Regions from separate parts of the Paenibacillus cineris genome, predicted to be linked through region 2. Evidence: predicted binding sites of a transcription regulator. Region 2 holds the regulator's gene; each other region holds the start of a gene.

Region 1 (6,287 bases), on a different contig from region 2:
TCAGCCCCGCTGAAAATTTATGCATTCTATATTTTAAAGAGCGGAAACATAGGATGCCTGTTTCCGCTCGGGATGTTTTCGCTATGGGATGGCCGCTATTACTTAGCGATCTTAGCGAAGTATGCCAATGTGCGAACCAATTGGGAAGTGTAAGACATTTCGTTGTCGTACCAAGCAACGGTTTTAACCAGCTGTTGGTCGCCAACAGTCAACACTTTCGTTTGAGTAGCGTCGAAGAGCGAACCGAACGTGATGCCTTTGATGTCGGAAGATACGATTTCGTCTTCAGTGTAGCCGTAAGTTTCTGGATCGGAAGCTTCTTTCATTGCTGCGTTCACTTCGTCAGCCGTTACTTTGGTGTTCAGAACTGTAACGAGCTCAGTCAGGGAACCTGTTGGTACAGGTACGCGTTGAGCGGCACCGTCCAGTTTGCCTTGCAGTTCTGGAAGAACCAGACCAATCGCTTTTGCAGCGCCAGTGGAGTTAGGAATGATGTTTTCTGCAGCTGCACGCGCACGACGGAAATCACCTTTTGGATGCGGAGCGTCCAAGGTGTTTTGGTCGCCAGTGTAAGCGTGGATCGTTGTCATCAAGCCTTGAACGATACCGAACTTGTCGTTCAGCGTTTTGGCCATAGGAGCCAGGCAGTTCGTTGTGCAAGATGCGCCGGAGATTACTGTCTCAGTTCCGTCCAGTGTCTCATGGTTAACGTTGTATACGATCGTCTTCATGTCGCCTGTAGCCGGAGCGGAGATTACAACTTTCTTAGCGCCGCCTTTCAGGTGTTTCTCAGCAGCTTCTTTCGTTGTGAAGAAGCCTGTGCACTCGAGAACGATGTCTACGCCAAGATCGCCCCAAGGAAGTTCTTCAGGGTTACGGTTCGCCAGAACCTTAACTTCTTTGCCGTTCACTTTGAAGAAGCCGTCGTGAACTTCGATGTCTCCATTGAAAGTGCCTTGCGTTGTATCATATTTGAGCAGATGGGCCAACATCTTAGCGTCAGTAAGGTCGTTGATGGCTACAACTTCGATGCCTTCCACATTTTGAATACGGCGGAAAGCGAGTCGTCCGATACGTCCAAAACCGTTAATGCCTACTTTTACACTCATTGAATAGTCCTCCCAAAAGTTCGTATTTTATTTATTCAAAACAGGTAAATACCTGTCATGACATCAAAAGGAATGTTGTTTACTCGCTGCCAATTTCCCGGCAGATCTCGATTGCGGCCGCTTCGTCAACCACCAGAATGTCCTCATGGCCGAACTTAAGCACCGCATGGATCGCTTTGGCCTTGCTTCGGCCGCCTGCAATACCGATGACGGTCTCGGTCCGCATAATGTCCTCCAGCCGCAGCCCCAAAGTCATCATTTTATGAACGACAACGCCTTGTTCATTGAAATAGTAGCCAAAGGATTCGGCTACGGCTCCTTCCGACCGGATCTCCTCCACGGCGGCGGGATCCAGCCTTCTGCGGCGGGTCATCTCCATCGCGTCCCCGATGCCGTGCATGATGATGCGGCAGTGCCTGATCGCCTGCACGATCTCCTGGATGTTGCGGTCCTGCACCAGCGACTGATACGCTTCATCGCTCAGGAGGTCCGGCACATGCAGCAGCCGGTACTGCGCGCCGACGCGCTTGGCCATGGTGGATGCGATCGTGTTCGCCTGAAACTCCACGCTTTCGCCAAGTCCGCCCCTAGCTGGCACGAACCAGCTGTTCTTCATCGGTACGGCCGCCTGCGGCGTTAGCTGCTCCGCCACTTCGGCGAGCGTTGAGCCTCCAGTCACCGCTACGGTGTCCCCTTGGTTCATGACGCCAAGCAGCGCTTTGGCACCCGCGCGTCCCAAGTCACGCTTCGTGAGCGGCGACGATTCGCAATCCCCGGGCACGACCACGACTTTGCGCAAGCCGTACGTCTGGCGGATCTTCTCGCCAAGATCATTGAGGCCGAACAGCACTTTCACCATCGGCTCCATCTGTTCGAGCAGCTTGCTTCCCGCCTCACTGACCCTCATCCCAGAGCTCTCGATCTCAATCAGGCCCTGGGACTTGAGAAGATCCGTCTCGGCCCGCAGCACCCGCTCGGTCATATGCAGGGATGCAGCGAGCGTTCTCCGGCCGATCAGCTCCGACAGCATGATCTGATGAAGAATGGTATATCTGGTCTTGAGAACGTCCACGAGATCAGGCAGAAGCTGCTTTTGTATCTCTAATATATCCCGCATTTCTTTCCACTCCTGCAACTCCGCTTCCCTCTCTCCCCTGGCCCTAAAATGTCCCGGGTCAACGTTTTAAGTCCCACCACTATTCTACTCAATAATGGCGCTGGTTGCAAGTAGTCCACTGACTATAATTCACATCAGCCTTTCCTCCTATACAGCATTTTCCTGATCCAAAAAAATTAATAACTTAACCCTTGCATTTTGAGGCAAGCTATCATATAATAACTCTTGCTATTGAATTTTGCGCCCGTGGTCCAATGGATATGACGTAGGCCTCCGAAGCCTGAGATCGAGGTTCAATTCCTCGCGGGCGCGCCATTTTTCTTCAATAGAAGAGAACGCAGAACGGCAACCGTTCTACGTTATGTTTTTAACCAAACGTACCACAGCCAATCAGATGGCTATTTTTTTTACCTCGAGTTTGACTTTCTTTGACTTTTTGTTTGAAATTGTTTATCATGTGGTTAATACGGTAACAGTATGTATAGAATGACCTATTTTGAGCCAATTAAGGGAGGTTTTCCACGTGAGTTATATTCCTATGGTCGTCGAACAAAGCAACCGCGGTGAACGGGCTTACGACATCTATTCCCGTTTGCTGAAAGACCGCATCATTTTCCTGGGCACCGAAGTCAATGACGTGGTCGCCAATTCTATCATCGCCCAGCTGCTGTTCCTCGCAGCCGAAGATCCGGAGAAAGACATCCATTTGTACATTAACAGCCCCGGCGGATCCATTACGGCCGGTATGGCGATATTCGATACCATGCAGTTCATCAAACCGGACGTATCTACCATCTGCGTAGGCTTGGCCGCTTCCATGGGCGCGTTCCTGCTGAACGCCGGCGCCAAGGGCAAACGCTTCGGCCTGCCGAACAGTGAGATCATGATCCACCAGCCACTCGGGGGTGCGCAAGGCCAGGCTACGGATATCGAAATCCGCGCCCGCCGCATTCTGAAAATGCGCGACACCTTGAACCGCATCCTGTCCGAACGTACCGGACAGCCGCTGGAGCGCATCGAGAAAGACACCGACCGTGACTACTTCATGAGCGCAGCTGAAGCGCAGGAATACGGACTGATCGATAAAGTTCTGGAAAGCACTCCAATCCAAGGCGTGTAAATATTCGCGGCTTTGGAACCGAAGAAAAACAGGGAATCTCTCCGAATCGATCCGCTTACGGATCGCCGGGAGGCTCCCTGTTTTTTTTGTTTTTCAAGGCGTCAAGCAGGCTGCAAGCGCACCCATGAACATGATTCTCATAGGCTTGACCACATCAATATATTGATGTATTATTCTTACTACATGCCAAATATCATCTACATATTGATTTCCATCGGCATAGTATATATAACATATTTTCCCTCTATCCCAGTCTATTCAGTGTAGTTCTAGGATTAAGGGATTTCATGTTCAGCGAAGCTGAACCATTCTGTGATCACAAGAATAACGACCACGATATGTGGTGTGGTTATCTACAATGACGTCAATAGACGTTTTTTTTGCGCCCGTGACCACGGCAGAGAACATTATTCAGGAGTGAAGGATCATGCTAATCGTCTATGATTCCAAGACCGGCAATGTCAGACGCTTTGTCAACAAGCTGAACATGAGAGCCATTCCGATCGAAGAGCAGGAGCAGGTGAATGAGCCTTACGTGCTCGTAACGTATACAACAGGTTTTGGGCAGGTGCCCGAGAAAGTGTCCAACTTCCTGTCGAAGAACAACCGCATGCTTCGCGGCGTGTCGGCCAGCGGCAACCGGAACTGGGGGCCTCGTTTCGCCAAAAGCGCGGATACGATATCGGAGATGTACCATGTGCCGATCATCACCAAGTTTGAGCTTTCGGGAACGATGCGGGATACGGAGATTTTCAAAGAGAGGGTGCGGAGCATTGAAGCATATTGAACTCAACAACGAAATTATGCAGCGCGGATCGGACGGTTACTTTCAATTGGAAAAGGACCGGGAGGCGGTTGCCGCCTTTATGGAGGAAGTGGAGCGCGATACGATGAAGTTCGGCTCCCTGCGCGAGAAGCTGGATTACCTGATCAGCAACGACTACTACGAGAACGTGTTTGAGCATTATACCTACGACGAAGTCGAGTCCGTGTTCAACCTGACGGGGAGCAGCGACTTCCAATTCCAGTCCTACATGGCGATCTCGAAGTTCTACAAGGACTATGCGATGAGAACCAACGACAAGAAGCAGTACCTGGAGCAGTATCCGGACCGCGTCGCCATCGTGGCGTTGTACTTGGGCGAAGGGAATATCGGTAAAGCGCTCCGTATCGCCGAAGCAATGATCGAGCAGCGGCTGCAGCCAGCTACCCCGACCTTCCTCAACGCCGGCAAAAGCCGCCGCGGTGAGCTGGTCTCCTGCTTCCTGCTGGAAATGGACGATTCACTCAATTCGATCAACTACGTGCTCGGCACCTGCATGCAGCTGTCCAAAATCGGCGGCGGCGTTGCCGTCAATTTGTCCAAGCTGCGTGGGCGCGGCGAACCGATCAAAGGCGTGGCCGGAGCGGCCAAAGGCATCATGCCGGTGCTGAAGCTGATGGAGGACGCGTTCTCCTATGCCGACCAAATGGGCCAGCGTAAAGGCTCGGGTGCCGGATACTATAACATTTTCGGCTGGGATGTCATCGAGTTCCTTGATTCGAAGAAAATCAACGCCGACGAGAAGCTGCGCATCAAGACGCTGTCGATCGGGCTGATTGTGCCGAATAAATTTTACGAGCTCGCCGCCCAAAACAAGCCGCTTGTGGTCTTTGGCCCTTACTCGGTGTACAAAGCCTACGGCAAGCATCTGGACGACCTGGACATGGACGAAATGTACGACGAGCTGCTCGCCAATGACCAGGTAACGAAAAAAACCGTCATGAGCGCCCGTGACATGCTGACGAAAATCGCTTCGATCCAGCTCGAGTCCGGTTATCCGTACATCGTGAACAAATCGAACGCCAACAAGGTGCATGCTCTGAAGGATGTCGGCCAGATCAAAATGTCCAACCTGTGCACAGAAATTTTCCAGCTGCAGGAGACCTCGGAAATTAACGACTACGGTATCGACGACGTAATCCGCCGGGACATCAGCTGCAACCTGGCCTCGCTGAACATCGTGAACGTAATGGAGCAGGGAAAAATCAAAGAATCGGTCCGTGTAGGCATCGAGGCTCTTACCGTCGTCAGCGATCACTCCCGCGTAGAGAACGCGCCGGGCGTGAGCCTCGCCAACAAGGAGCTGCACTCCGTCGGCCTCGGAGCCATGAACCTGAACGGTTACCTGGCCAAAAACAAAATCGCATACGAGAGCGCGGAAGCGCGCGAGTTTGCGAGCACCTTTTTCATGATGATGAACTACTACTCGCTGGAGCAAAGCATGGAAATCGCGCGCGATCGCGGCGAAACGTTCCGGGACTTCGACAAGTCCGAGTACGCGAAGGGTACCTATTTTGACCGCTACCTCGAAAAGGACTTCCGGCCGCAATCGGAACGCGTGAAGCAGCTGTTTGAAGGCATCGAGATCCCGTCCCCTGAGGACTGGGCGCAGCTCAAGGCGCTTGTTCAGAAGCACGGACTGTACCATGCCTACCGTCTGGCGATCGCGCCGACGCAGAGCATCTCGTACATCCAGAACGCGACGTCCAGCGTCATGCCAATCGTCGAGCATATCGAAACGCGTACCTACGCGAACTCGACGACATATTACCCGATGCCGTTCCTCAGCGCGGAAACGCAGTGGTATTATAAATCGGCTTACAATATCGACCAGTTCCGCCTGATCGACATGATCGCGGAAATCCAGCAGCATGTGGACCAAGGCATTTCCACCGTGCTGCACGTCAACAGCACCGTATCGACCCGGGAATTGTCCCGTTTCTATATTTACGCCGCCCAGAAAGGGCTGAAATCGCTGTACTACACCCGGACGAAAAAATTGTCCATCGAAGAGTGCACCAGCTGCGCCGTCTAAATTCGAATATTACGCAAGGCGACGGCGGGGGCTTGAACAGCCCCTGTCGCCTTCTTCTATAAAAGGAGCAATGGTCTGATGAA
Region 2 (6,287 bases):
CGGAGAAGGTACACTGGACCCTGCCCAGCATGAAGCACCTGAACAGACGGTGTTTTCGCTGGAAATCCGGAAGCTGGGCGTCGTGATCCGCATTTTGCGGACGCCGTCTTCTGCGGATATGGATAAGTCGGGCAGCATCTCCGGATGGGAGGCCATGTGGCTTGGTATCGCCTTGTCCCTGGATGCGTTCGGCGCCGGTCTGGGCGCGGCATTGCTCGGATTTTCGCCGCTGCTGACCGCCGTCGTGATCGCTCTCTTCAGCGGCACCTTTTTGGTCGTCGGAATGAAGACGGGTCTGCGCTTTGCGTCCCGAACGTGGATGCGCCGGTTTACGGTGCTGCCGGCAATATTATTAATTGTAATGGGAATAATGAAGCTGTTATGAGGTGAGTTAAGGATATGAACATCGGGTTAACCGGAGGAATAGCGACAGGAAAAAGTACCGTATCCGCCCTCTTAGTCAGCAAGGGGGCGCTGCTTGTTGACGCCGACGTCATCGCCCGGGAAGTCATGCTCCCGGGTCATCCGGTTTTGGCGGCGGCCGTCGAGCATTTTGGACAAGCCATCCTCCTTCCGGACGGAACGCTGGACCGCAGACGCCTGGGGGATATCGTGTTTCACGATCCCGCTGAGCGCAAAGCTCTGAACGATATTACGCATCCTGCGATCCGACAGGAGATCCGGGAGCAGATGCAGACCTTTGAACGGGAGCACTCGGACCGCCTGGTAGTGGTGGACATCCCGCTCCTGTTTGAATCGGGTCTGGAAGCGATGTTTGAGCAGGTTTTGCTGGTCTACGCCCCGTTCGAGGTTCAGGTGGAACGTCTGATGGAGAGAAACCGGCTGACGAAGGATGAAGCGGTCGCGCGGATTCGTTCCCAAATGGATATCGAAGAGAAGAAGAAGCGGGCCGACGTTGTGATCGACAACAGTGGACAACCTTCCGAGACGGAGCGCCAAGTGAATGAATTTTGGAACCGGAAGGGCCTGCTATGAAGTTTTTACGCAAAAAAAGAGTGCTTCTTCTGTTGTTCTTAGGATTTGTCGTCATCCTGTTTTTTAATACGAACTGGATGTCGTGGTTTTACCCGATTCATTATAAAGAGAATATTCGTGAGCAGGCTGAGCGTTATGACGTCGACCCGTTCCTGGTGGCTTCGATTATCCGGGTGGAATCCAATTACAAGCTGGGCAAGGAGTCCAAGAAGGGAGCTCTCGGCTTGATGCAGTTAATGCCGGATACGGCCAATTGGGCGATGGAAAAGGCCAAGCTTCCCGAGGTGACGCTGGACCATATTAAGCATGAGCCGGAGGCCAGCATCGAAATCGGCACCTGGTATCTCAAAACGCTGTCGGAGCAGTTTAAAGGAAACCGGATTGCCGTGATCGCCGCATACAACGCGGGGCCTGGTAAAGTGGACGGTTGGCTGAAAAGGGGCGTATGGGACGGCACCTACGACTCGGTCAAAAATATTCCCATCGGGGAAACCCGGCACTACGTCCAGCGGGTCATTTATTACTACAATCAATACACGCGGATATACAGCGAGTTCTAAAGGGAGTACTGTTCTGTCGCTAAACATAACAAAAGAAGCATTGGAGAAGCTAGGTTAGCGTCTCCAACACTTCTTCGGGTATCAAACCGAATTAGAATTGACCAGCCAGTTGTTGTTCAGCCAGGGTCACCAAACGTTTAGTGATAAGTCCCCCGATCGAACCGTTCTCATATGCAGTCATGTTGCCTTGGTATCCGTCTTGTGGGATGCTGATACCCAGTTCTTGAGCGACTTCATATTTCAATTGGTTCAGGGCTGCGGTAGCTTTAGGTACTACCAGGTTGTTGGAGCTGTTGTTGTTGGAAGCCATTGTTGTTCACCTCCTCGCTGTTTGTAAATGTATTATGTCTCGAAGCTCAAAAGTTCATTACTCTTTTTGAAAAGTTTTTGTTGGAAATTTAATACATTTCGGTGAGGCGGCAAGTTAATCCCTGACGGGATAAGGGTTCACGGTATTCGGACCCTGTGAATGTTCGTGATTTTGTTCTATATACACCGTGATTTGCAAAGGAAGGGAGTTTACCATGAAATGTCCGTACTGTGATTATGCCGGCACGAAAGTGCTGGACTCACGGCCCGCTAACGAAAATAAATCGATCCGCCGCAGGCGTGAGTGCGAGAAGTGCAGCCGGCGCTTTACCACGTTTGAGATGGTGGAGGAAACGCCGCTGATGGTCATCAAGAAGGATGGAAGCCGGGAAGAGTTCAGCCGGGATAAAATCCTCCGCGGCCTGATTCGCGCTTGCGAGAAGCGCCCGGTATCCGTGGAGCAGCTCGACATGATCGTCTCCGAGGTGGAGAAATCACTGCGCAACACCGCCGTGGCGGAGGTGGAGAGCCGGCAGATCGGCGAGCTGGTGATGGAGCAGCTGTATCCCGTGGATGAGGTGGCTTATGTCCGCTTTGCGTCGGTTTACCGCCAATTTAAAGATATCAACATGTTCATGAAAGAGCTGAAGGGGCTGCTGTCCAAAAATACGGTGGAAGACTAACCGTAAGGGAGCATGCTGCTTTGCCGGTCCGGCAACCATCTTAAAGAGCAAAAGGGCCTTCCAGGGCCTCTTTTGCTTTTGGCGGTGGCCATGTCCATGGCAAGGGAGCATATGGCTGAACACTTGCGTGAGCTCCAAAATCTTTTTGGATTTTTTTATTGACACATGCATAAATCTTTGATAAATTATAAGAGTCGCTGATACATAATAAATCAGTAGAAAATATTAAGGGGCCTTAGCTCAGCTGGGAGAGCGCATCGCTGGCAGCGATGAGGTCAGGGGTTCGATCCCCCTAGGCTCCATAAGAAAAAAACCCTTGGGAATCAAGGGTTTTTTTGTTTGTTTTTTTTAATTTTAAGTCCTGGCCCACTTCTTCCGATACTGGTGTGGCGTAATGCCCATGCGCTGTTTGAACAATTTACAAAAATAAGAGCTGTTCGCTAAACCAATCTCCTCAGCAATGAGCGAGATTGGTTTTTTCGTAGTCGTTAACAGCAGAACGGATTGATGGACCCGGCGGGCCATGATGTATTCGGAGATGCTGATGCCTGTCGCCTCTTTGAAGAGATGCGAAACATGATAGGGAGATAAATGCAGCGACTTGGCCATGTCGTCCAGCCGAAACGGTAACGTATAGTTGGCCTCGATCCATGTCAATATGTGCTCCACTTGATGATTTTGGCGAAGGGCTGGTTTGGGCAGCCCGGCTTCCGTCCGCTGATTCCATACGTGTTGGATCGAACGGTACAGCATAACGAGAAATAAAGAAAATTCCTCATATCTTTCCGCCTCTGAAAGCGCGGGTAATTGATTATCCAAGCTTTTGTAGACAGCGTCCAGGATGTGGAGCTCATCCCCGGTGTCATACAAGCACGGAACAGGGAGTTCCCCTAAATACATGAATCGATAAAAGGTATGAAGCGAAGGCCATTTTTCAAAATAAGACTCAAACATCGTCGGTTCAAAGGTTACAAGGGAACGTTCAAAGCATTGGCCTTCGTCGTATTCGAGCTTGAGATGATGGAGCTGATAAGGCTGAAAAATGCAGAGCATGCCCGGTTTGATGTCGTAGCGGTTGTTATTGACGATCATCGTCCCTTTCCCTTGATGGATCAACAATATTTCCACCCCGAGATGGGAGTGGAAGGTTTCCTTATGCTCATCGTTGACGCTTTTTCGTTTATAGGCAAAATGCAGGGGCACCTCGCTATAGTTACCCGCTACAAAAGACATGGCCGCTGCCTCCTTCTTCCCCCGTATGTACTCGCTTTCGAATCTATTCTATCGCAGAACCGCAATCTAGTGTTATTTTTTCCCCCACAGCGAAGCACAATGTTCTCGCAGCTTCAGTTAATATCCTTATATGCCAATGAAGAAAGCTCAGGGGAGGTTAACCGAAATGATCAAGGTTGCGATTATTGGGACCGGGGCGATTTCGTCCGCTCATATCGAAGGTTATCTGCAGTTGAAGGAACGCTGCCAAATTGTTGCGTTATGCGATCTTTATCCCGAGAAGGCCGAAGCCAAGCGGGAGCAATACGGTTTGGACGCTGCCATCGTTAAAGATTACAAGAAACTGCTTGATCAGGAGATCGACCTGGTTTCCGTTTGTCTGCCTCCGTTTGTTCATGCGCCCGTTACTATTGATTTTCTGAATGCAGGCAGTCATGTGATCGTGGAAAAACCGATGGCCTCTTCTCTTGAAGAATGCGATGCCATGATCAAAGCTGCGGAACAAAACGGGAAAGTATTGTCCGTCATTGCCCAAAATCGCTTCAGAAATCCGATTATGAAGCTGAAGCACGTTGTGGACAGCGGACTGGCCGGCAGAATTCTTCATGCCCAGGTGGATTCGTTCTGGTGGCGGGGCCATTGCTATTACGATTTATGGTGGCGCGGCACGTGGGAGAAGGAGGGAGGCGGTCCGACGCTGAACCATGCGGTTCATCATATCGACGCCTTGCTCTGGATGCTGGGTCAGCCCAGCGAGCTTCAGGCATATATGAGCAACGTCGCGCATGACAATGCGGAAGTGGAGGATTTGTCCATCGCGATTTTGAAATATCCGAACGGCAGCTTAGGGCAAATTACAAGCTCCGTCGTTCATCATGGGGAAGAACAGCAGTTTATTTTCCAGGGTGAGCATGCCCGGATCTCGGCGCCGTGGCGGGTCACGGCGTCCAGGTCACTGCCGAACGGCTTCCCGGAGCGGGAACCCTCTCTCGAGGAGAAAATCCAGCAATATTACAACGAGCTGCCGGATCTGCCATACGAAGGCCATACGGCACAGATCGATAATGTGCTGAATGCCATCGAAACGGGGGCGCCGGTCATGATTGACGGAATCAGCGGGCGGAATACGTTGGAACTCATTATGAGCATTTACAAATCCGCAAGCACCGGAGAAAAGGTTAAACTTCCCCTGCAGCAGGGCGATCCTTTTTATACGCGGGAGGGCCTGATGAAGAATGCACCACATTTTTACGAAAAGGGCAGCAGCATCGAAAATTTTGCGGATCTAAAAATAACGACAGGAAGCCGTTACGGCAGCGTAACGAACGGACAAACGTCAGGCGAACAGTAAATCCCGATCATCGGGATGGAGAACCTTAAACGCGGAAGGGATGAAGGAGATGCAGAAGAACGACGGGATGAATTATGCCCCGAAAGGCAAACCCAATCCGGTGGTCGGGCCGGGTGAATTTGTGATTGCCGCTGTGGCGCTCGATCATGGGCACATCTATGGAATGGTCAACGGACTGATCGAGGCAGGCGCTACATTAAAGTGGGTTTATGACCGTGACCGGGCCAAAGCGGAAGCATTCACACGAACCTATCCCCAAGTAACGATTGCAGCCTCCGAGGAAGAGATTCTGGCAGATCCGCAGATTCAGCTTGTTGCGGGAGCAGCTGTTACTTCGGAGCGCTGTGCGCTGGGGCTTCGGGTGATGGACGCAGGCAAAGATTATTTTACGGATAAAGCCCCCTTAACAACGCTTGAGCAGCTGGAGTCGGCCCGCGCCAAAGTGCGTGAAACCCGAAGAAAGTATATGGTTTATTACAGCGAAAGGCTGCATGTCGAATCGGCGGTTTATGCCGGGCAGCTCATTGAGCAGGGCGCGATTGGGCGGGTGCTGCAGGTGACGGGATTCGGACCCCATCGGTTAAACGCTTCGTCCCGGCCGGAGTGGTTTTTTCAAAAGAAGCAATACGGAGGAATTCTATGCGATATTGGCAGCCACCAGGTCGAGCAGTTTCTTTTTTATGCGGGTTGTAAACAAGCGGAGGTGCTGCACAGTAAAGTGGCAAACTACAACAACCCTGAATATCCGGAGCTTGAGGATTTTGGCGATGCCACCCTGCTGGGGGACAACGGGGCCACGCAATATTTCCGGGTGGACTGGTTTACGCCGGACGGCTTAGGTTCATGGGGAGACGGACGCACGCTGATATTGGGAACCGAAGGTTATATTGAGCTGAGAAAATATATCGATATCGCCCGCGATCGGACCGGCAATCATGTCTACCTGGTCAATCAGGAAGGGGAATACCATTTTCATGTTGACGGGCAGGTTGGATATCCGTTCTTTGGAGAACTCATTCTTGACTGTCTGAACCGGACCGAAAATGCCATGACGCAGGAGCATGCGTTTATGGCGGCGGAATTGTGTTTGAAAGCGCAGGAAATGGCGATGGACGTAACCCGCGGCGGCAGCTGATTGCATGACCAGGCCATGAA
Region 3 (6,287 bases), 300 kb from region 2:
ACCCTACAGGGGTTTTTCGAGATATTTATATTCCTCTGGGGAAAACTATTTACGCTGGCTGGGTTGATAAACCATACAGAATCGGAGGATAACAGCATGAAGAGGGTTCTGATTGTTATCTCAATTTCTTTACTGATAATTGTCTCAAATACAGAATCAGTTTATGGGGATAGGGATGAGTCTAAAAATGATTTAGAGCTTGCTCATCAAGCGTTAATAAGTTTGCTGCAATCTGAGATAAGAACTGGACTTGTTCAATATACAGGTCAGAAGTTTGTGAAATTTGAATCTGAAGAGATCACAGATATTAAATATATTCCATTGGAATCAACAAGTGAATACTTACAAGAAGGGCACGCTTTTGAGATCTCTGTGCGTATTAGGTTAGTTGAACCGGATTCGAATATTATGATTAAACTACGGAATGACCAAGTCCCTCTAGGCAAATATGTAATAACAAATATCTGGAAAGAATAAGGGGATCTAAGCAAAGTGACTTATACTTAATCCAAGACTAAAGCATTAACGGCTCCTGGTAAGGAAATGGCCACTTTTGTATTTATTTGGTCACTCCGATGACTTTTCCAATTAGGTTTTCAGTTTTTATAGGTCCAAATAATGTGCTATCTATACTCCGCCACCAGTTATCACCGATAATAAAGAAGCAGTCGTCAGGAACCTTCACTCCCTTCATATCTCCATCCACTTTTGAGTATTCACTTGGGTATGGATATTTGCCATAGAAGGTATCTAGCTTAGAACCATTAATGTAAATTTGGTAATCCTTTATACTAACTTTCTCTCCTGGCAAGGCAATGATTCTCGCTATACTATTTTCAGGTGGGTTTAATTTAGGATTAAATGAATGATCGAACTGAGGAGTTTTATAATAAACAACGTCACCCCTTTTGAAGTTCTTGTCATTAGTATCTACGATGCTGTAGCCATGAATTAAATAAATATATCGTTCGAACATTTGATCGCTATAAAATTTTATTTTGAGATAATTTGCTGGAGGATCCTTAATAATCTCGACTTTTTCTAATGTATCAGCATCTTCTATAACTGATTTACTATTAGTGCATCCGGCTAACAATGATAATGCCAATAACAATGCAAAAGAAACCTTCAAATCAACTCACCTTTCTGATTTATTACCATCGGTTTCTCGTCTTAGCGATCAGATCCCCAAGCTGCTAGATGGCGATGACCTCAGGTTACTCTTTTGCATACTCAAATATTTCCTCAAACTTGTCTTGCATGAGTCATCCGTCCCTGTTGTTCTTAATGAGCGCTAGTCGTATCGGAAGAAAATCGCCTTGGCGGTTCTTCGTTAGCTTAACGAGGATAATTTGTTTTTGTGCTTAAAGTAATACCACCCTGAACTAAAAGCGATCACAAGATGTAACAGGTAAGGTGAGTATTCAACATATCTTCCTGGAATTCTTGCCATTAGGGCGATTGTTAAAAACCCCCAAGTCAACTGATACATGAAATTCAGAAAAAATATGGGCTTTCGTATACGATGCCAATCTTTTGAATATATCGCGATCCCCAAAAAGATTTGAATAAAGCACCAGATTAAGCTCAATTCTGCCGATTCTACACCCCAAAAAAACTCTAATATCGGGGGCAAATATAATATCCCCATAGCTGTTGTTGCACACCCGATAGCCGGTAAAAAGTTATCTGCTTTTATTTGAATCCCTCCTTAATGTACCTCTCTTAATTTAGCGCCGTCATCCGATGAAAGAAGCAGCGGCTTTGGGGTTGGCTGCCTTCAACCGTCTTTATTGAGCTATCGTTTCCCATTAGTTTAGCCTTGGATAAGTCCAAGTATATCCTGATTATTTTCTAAGATAATTATTTTCTAAGTTTATTCTGATATTCACAGTTTTTTTCAATAAATTGCGGAAGCGATTTTAAGATTGAATTTTCCATTCCATTTCAAGAGCGCCTTAACACGCGCACACCGCCAACTTGCAGCAAGGCGAAGGCTTTTCCTTATACGTATTTGGCAAGTTTGCCTTTGACGCAGCTAAAGGACGTCTGTTTCTTAGCAGCAACCCGGAGTACTATGTCGATATCGAAAAGCTGCCTGCTGAATTACGATTTAGCTCAGCTTGCAGCTGGTAAAAAGGAGTTGGCTTCGTTCGGCGAAGTATCCGATCATAGCGGAGAGCTTGTCGAGCATCCGCTGGGATTTGCCGAGCTCTATCTTCAAACCTCGGGCGCTGAAGGAATTCACGATGATATCGTGTGGAAGTCAGAACCAGGCGATGCCTTCCTGTTTCGTCTTCGGAATCCGAAAGGCGAGGAGACTTCCGATTTCGCGGGCCAAGTCCTCGTTTCTTTATCTACGGTTTAGAGCGATTCGAGTTAGAAGAACACCGGGATTATTACCCGGTAACCCGGCTTAAATAAAAAACGCCTGATCCATTGAGGATCAGGCGAAGGACATGTGTGTTTTGTTACAACTCATACACGAGCGATGAGAGGGAATCTATCTAACTTTCTCTCTTTTTCTCTATCTTCTTTTTCTCTTCTCTATTTCCCAATCAACACATCCACTCTTACGAGCACTTACTGTACCCGCAGTTGCCGCAAGTCTTGCAGCCCTCGATATTGATCAGCGCCGCAGCCCCGCAGGACGGGCACAGGTCCACCGATGCCTTCGGCGCATCATGGCTGTGCGAGTGTGTGCCGCCATGGTCCGCCGTCTCCGGTGCCAGCGTAGCTGCCACGGGCGCAGGCTCCGGATGGTCATCTTCGATGCCACTTTGCACATGCGCTTCCAGCGCCTTGGCGACCGCGTCGGCGATCGATTCCACGCGGTTGACGCCAAAGCCGATCGCGCCGGACCCGCCGATGCCCTTCAGGTGCTTGATCAGCAGCTCCACCTTGTGGCCATGGTCGCCGTAGCGGAGGAACAGGGAGCAGACGCGGCCCAGGGCTTCCGCCATGGCGAACACGTCGGAGCCTGCCTTGCCTACGTTCAGGAAGATCTCGCTCGGAATGCCATCGAGGTCGTTGATCGTAATGTACGCCATGCCGAACGGCGTGTTGATCTTATAGGTGGCACCGCGCAGCACCTGCGGCCGGCGCTTGTACTGCTTATCCACTACGGAGCTCTGGCTGCTTGCCACGGCAGCGGCTACCTGGGCACCCGCCTGCTCTGCGGCAGCCGGTACGGCAGCCTCGGAGGCAGCTGTTTCTTCAGCCGGAGCGGCCTTCGCTTCGCTCTTGTCTTCCTTCTTCTCCGTTTGCAGCACCTGCACGTCCCGGCTGCCGTCACGGTAGATCGTCACGCCCTTGCAGCCAAGGTCGAACGCCAGCTCATACAGCCGCTTCGTTTCTTCGACCGTGAAGTCGGCCGGGCAGTTCGCAGTCTTCGAGATGGAACTGTCCACCCAGCGCTGAATGGCGGCCTGGGCGCGGATATGGTCTTCCGCCGTCAGATCCATCGCCGTCACGAAGTAATCCGGCAGTTCTTCACCCGGATGGGCGTCCAGCCAGTCCTGCGCGATCGGTACGAACTGTTCGTCGAAGCCGAGGCGGCTCTGACGGAAGTATTTAAACGCGAAGTATGGCTCGATACCGGTCGACGTGCCGACCATCGTTCCCGTGCTGCCGGTCGGCGCCTGGGTGATGACGGTCACGTTGCGCATGCCCTTCTCACGGATGGCCGTGCCGACTTCCGGGAACGCCTCGGTCATATTTTTCATAAATCCGCTCTGCAAATACGGATCCGCGTCAAACGCCAGGAACGAGCCTTTCTCTTCCGCAATGTCAGCCGATGCCAGGTATGCTTCGCGGGCGATAAAACCGTACAGCTTGTCGAGGAACTCGAGTGATTCCGGACTGCCGTACCGGATGTTCAGCTTGATCATCAGCTCCGCCAGACCCATCGAACCGAGGCCGATCCGGCGCTCCTTCTTCTGGTTTTTCTCGTTTTCTTCAAAATGGTACGGCGTCGTGTCGATAACGTTATCCAGGAAACGCACGGAGTAGCGCGTCACCGTCGCCAGTTCGTCCCAAGCCACGTCATGCTTCTCTTCATCATAGAACTTGGAAAGATTCATCGCAGACAGGTTGCAGACGCCCCATGCCGGAAGCCCCTGCTCGCCGCACGGATTCGTGCAGATGATCGGGTTGAAGTACCAGCTGTTGGACATCTGGTTGTAGTATTCCATAAAGACGACGCCCGGCTCGGCTGATTTCCACGCCGATTCGATAATCGTATGCCAGATTTCGCTCGCCTTCACCGTCCGGTACGGAATGACGGCATGGCCGCCCTGCTTCCATTTCTCAAGGTCGCCGTCCCACAGCTCGTCGTAATCCGGATCCGTCGTATCCGGGAATACCAGCTCCCAGTCCAGGTCCTCCTTGACCGCCTTCATGAAATCATTGCTGACACAGACGGAAAGGTTGGCGTTCGTCACTTGTCCCATCGTCTGCTTGACCGTAATAAAATCGAGCACGTCCGGGTGCCAATCGTTGATCATGAGCATCAGCGCGCCGCGCCGGCTGCCGCCCTGCTCAATCAGGCCGGTCGTGTAGCTGAACAGTCCGCCCCAGGATACCGCACCGCTCGAGGATCCGTTCACGCCCTTGACCACGGATCTGCGCGGACGGAGCGAGGACAGGTTGATGCCGACTCCGCCGCCCCGCGCCATAATTTCGGTCATCTCGGACAGCGTCGCCATGATACCGCCACGGCTGTCCTTCGGCGAAGGAATGACGTAACAGTTAAACAGCGTCAGCTCGTCACTGGCACCCGCTCCGGCGGCAATCCGCCCGCCCGGAACGAGCTTCCAGTCTTCCAGAATATAGCGGAACTTCTCTTTCCACTCGGCCTGCAGCTCCGGCGTCGGCTCCGCCGATGCCATGGCTCCGGCCAGCCGGTCCCACATTTCCTCAGGCGTCTTCTCGATATTCAGCGTCAGCTTCTCGACGTCCGTCTCCACCAGCTCGCCGCGGCGTGTTTTTACCGTCGCCCGTTTCCCCTCGCGCGATACGATCTCGCCGACTTCCTTTGTCGGAAACTTCGGATCATCTTTGGTCAGTACAAGTACGACGTCTCCAACTTTGGCGTGATTCGGGTCCGGGTCCTTCCATGCATACCGGTCCAAAAAGATTTTTTCGCTTAACCCCTCAAGCTTCTGTTTGCTCTGAACTTGATTCACTGTTACATTCTCCTCCCATGACTGTTCTGCCGAACGTATCGGCTCTTAGTTCCGATCAGCGGATGATGTCGGTCTGCCGACTGCGCTAAAAGTGCCGGTTCACTTCCGGGAAAGGCCTGTATGTAGCCGGGTTCCTTCCATTCAATAAACGAAATATCCCCATTTAAAACGCAAATCCGCTCGTCATGTACCATATATTGTGTGCATTGATGATTATACTATACCACATATTGTTACTCCACGCCTTAATCCTGAAATTTAGACCATGAAAGCTCTTCACTCTGGGACAACCTTTGCTTTTCTCCGCCAATCTCACTTTTTTGCTTCGGTTCCTTTGAAAAAAATTGTGAAAATCAGCGGATGCCTCCATCCATACGGAGGTTATGAACTCTCCGGTTTACGTGCATACTACTGTTACGCGAGATTACGAACCTATGAAGGAGGTACAAGGCTTGAAAACTTCTCATCTCGGTAGCGGGGCGCAGGCCGGGGACCTTCCTGTTCCCCTGAATATTGACCGCAGCTGGCTGGATAACCTCGAATCCCGCCTGGATAAAGGCGGCCCCTGGGGTGACTTCCGGCTGTTTCAGCTGGCCGTTCAGGGCGAAGAGGCGCGGCTTGTGACGAGCTTTGACGAGCTGCAGTGTGTGAAGCATTTGCAGGACCTGTCCCCCCTTCCCCATCAGATCGACACGGCGCGGAGGGTGCTGTTTGAGATGTCCGGCAGAGCCATTCTGGCCGATGAGGTCGGACTGGGCAAGACGATCGAAGCAGGACTCATTTTAAAAGAATACATGGTGCGCGGGCTGGTATCCAAAGTGCTGATTCTGGTACCCGCCTCCCTGGTGCTCCAGTGGGTCCGCGAGCTGAACAGCAAATTCGGCATCCCGGCGGTCGCGCAGAAAAAGGCTTATTCCTGGCATTCCGACGTCGTCGTCGCCTCCATGGATACCGCCAAGCGCGAGCCCCACAAGGACATGCTGATGGAACAGGAATACGACATGCTCATTATCGACGAGGCGCACAAACTGAAGAACAAGAAAACGACGAACTATCAATTTATCCAGAAGCTGCGGAAAAAGTACTGCCTGCTGCTGACTG

The links. Region 2 encodes NrdR, which represses ribonucleotide reductase genes. Its sites were predicted from a motif close to AACACNATATATNGTGTT; they were not measured.
Region 1: the regulator NrdR is predicted to act here: its motif matches at 3,677-3,694, upstream of nrdI (class Ib ribonucleoside-diphosphate reductase assembly flavoprotein NrdI).
Region 3: the regulator NrdR is predicted to act here: its motif matches at 5,373-5,390, upstream of KI379_RS04925 (adenosylcobalamin-dependent ribonucleoside-diphosphate reductase).

Annotation. Positions count from the first base shown of each region.
Region 1 covers NZ_BORU01000002.1:39,708-45,994, reverse strand. Annotated here, with positions in the region: gene gap (type I glyceraldehyde-3-phosphate dehydrogenase) at 99-1,109, opposite strand; gene KI379_RS21135 (sugar-binding transcriptional regulator) at 1,189-2,226, opposite strand; tRNA gene KI379_RS21130 (tRNA-Arg) at 2,467-2,541, shown strand; gene clpP (ATP-dependent Clp endopeptidase proteolytic subunit ClpP) at 2,750-3,346, shown strand; gene nrdI (class Ib ribonucleoside-diphosphate reductase assembly flavoprotein NrdI) at 3,774-4,133, shown strand; gene nrdE (class 1b ribonucleoside-diphosphate reductase subunit alpha) at 4,120-6,204, shown strand; gene nrdF (class 1b ribonucleoside-diphosphate reductase subunit beta) at 6,283-6,287, shown strand, end outside.
Region 2 covers NZ_BORU01000001.1:670,532-676,818, forward strand. Annotated here, with positions in the region: gene KI379_RS03480 (manganese efflux pump) at 1-385, shown strand, start outside; gene coaE (dephospho-CoA kinase) at 400-996, shown strand; gene KI379_RS03490 (lytic transglycosylase domain-containing protein) at 993-1,556, shown strand; gene KI379_RS03495 (alpha/beta-type small acid-soluble spore protein) at 1,648-1,866, opposite strand; gene nrdR (transcriptional regulator NrdR) at 2,081-2,548, shown strand; tRNA gene KI379_RS03505 (tRNA-Ala) at 2,778-2,850, shown strand; gene KI379_RS03510 (AraC family transcriptional regulator) at 2,903-3,781, opposite strand; gene KI379_RS03515 (Gfo/Idh/MocA family protein) at 3,948-5,132, shown strand; gene KI379_RS03520 (Gfo/Idh/MocA family protein) at 5,182-6,267, shown strand.
Region 3 covers NZ_BORU01000001.1:966,364-972,650, reverse strand. Annotated here, with positions in the region: gene KI379_RS04940 (hypothetical protein) at 97-477, shown strand; gene lepB (signal peptidase I) at 560-1,132, opposite strand; gene KI379_RS04930 (hypothetical protein) at 2,078-2,368, shown strand; gene KI379_RS04925 (adenosylcobalamin-dependent ribonucleoside-diphosphate reductase) at 2,574-5,186, opposite strand; gene KI379_RS04920 (DEAD/DEAH box helicase) at 5,639-6,287, shown strand, end outside.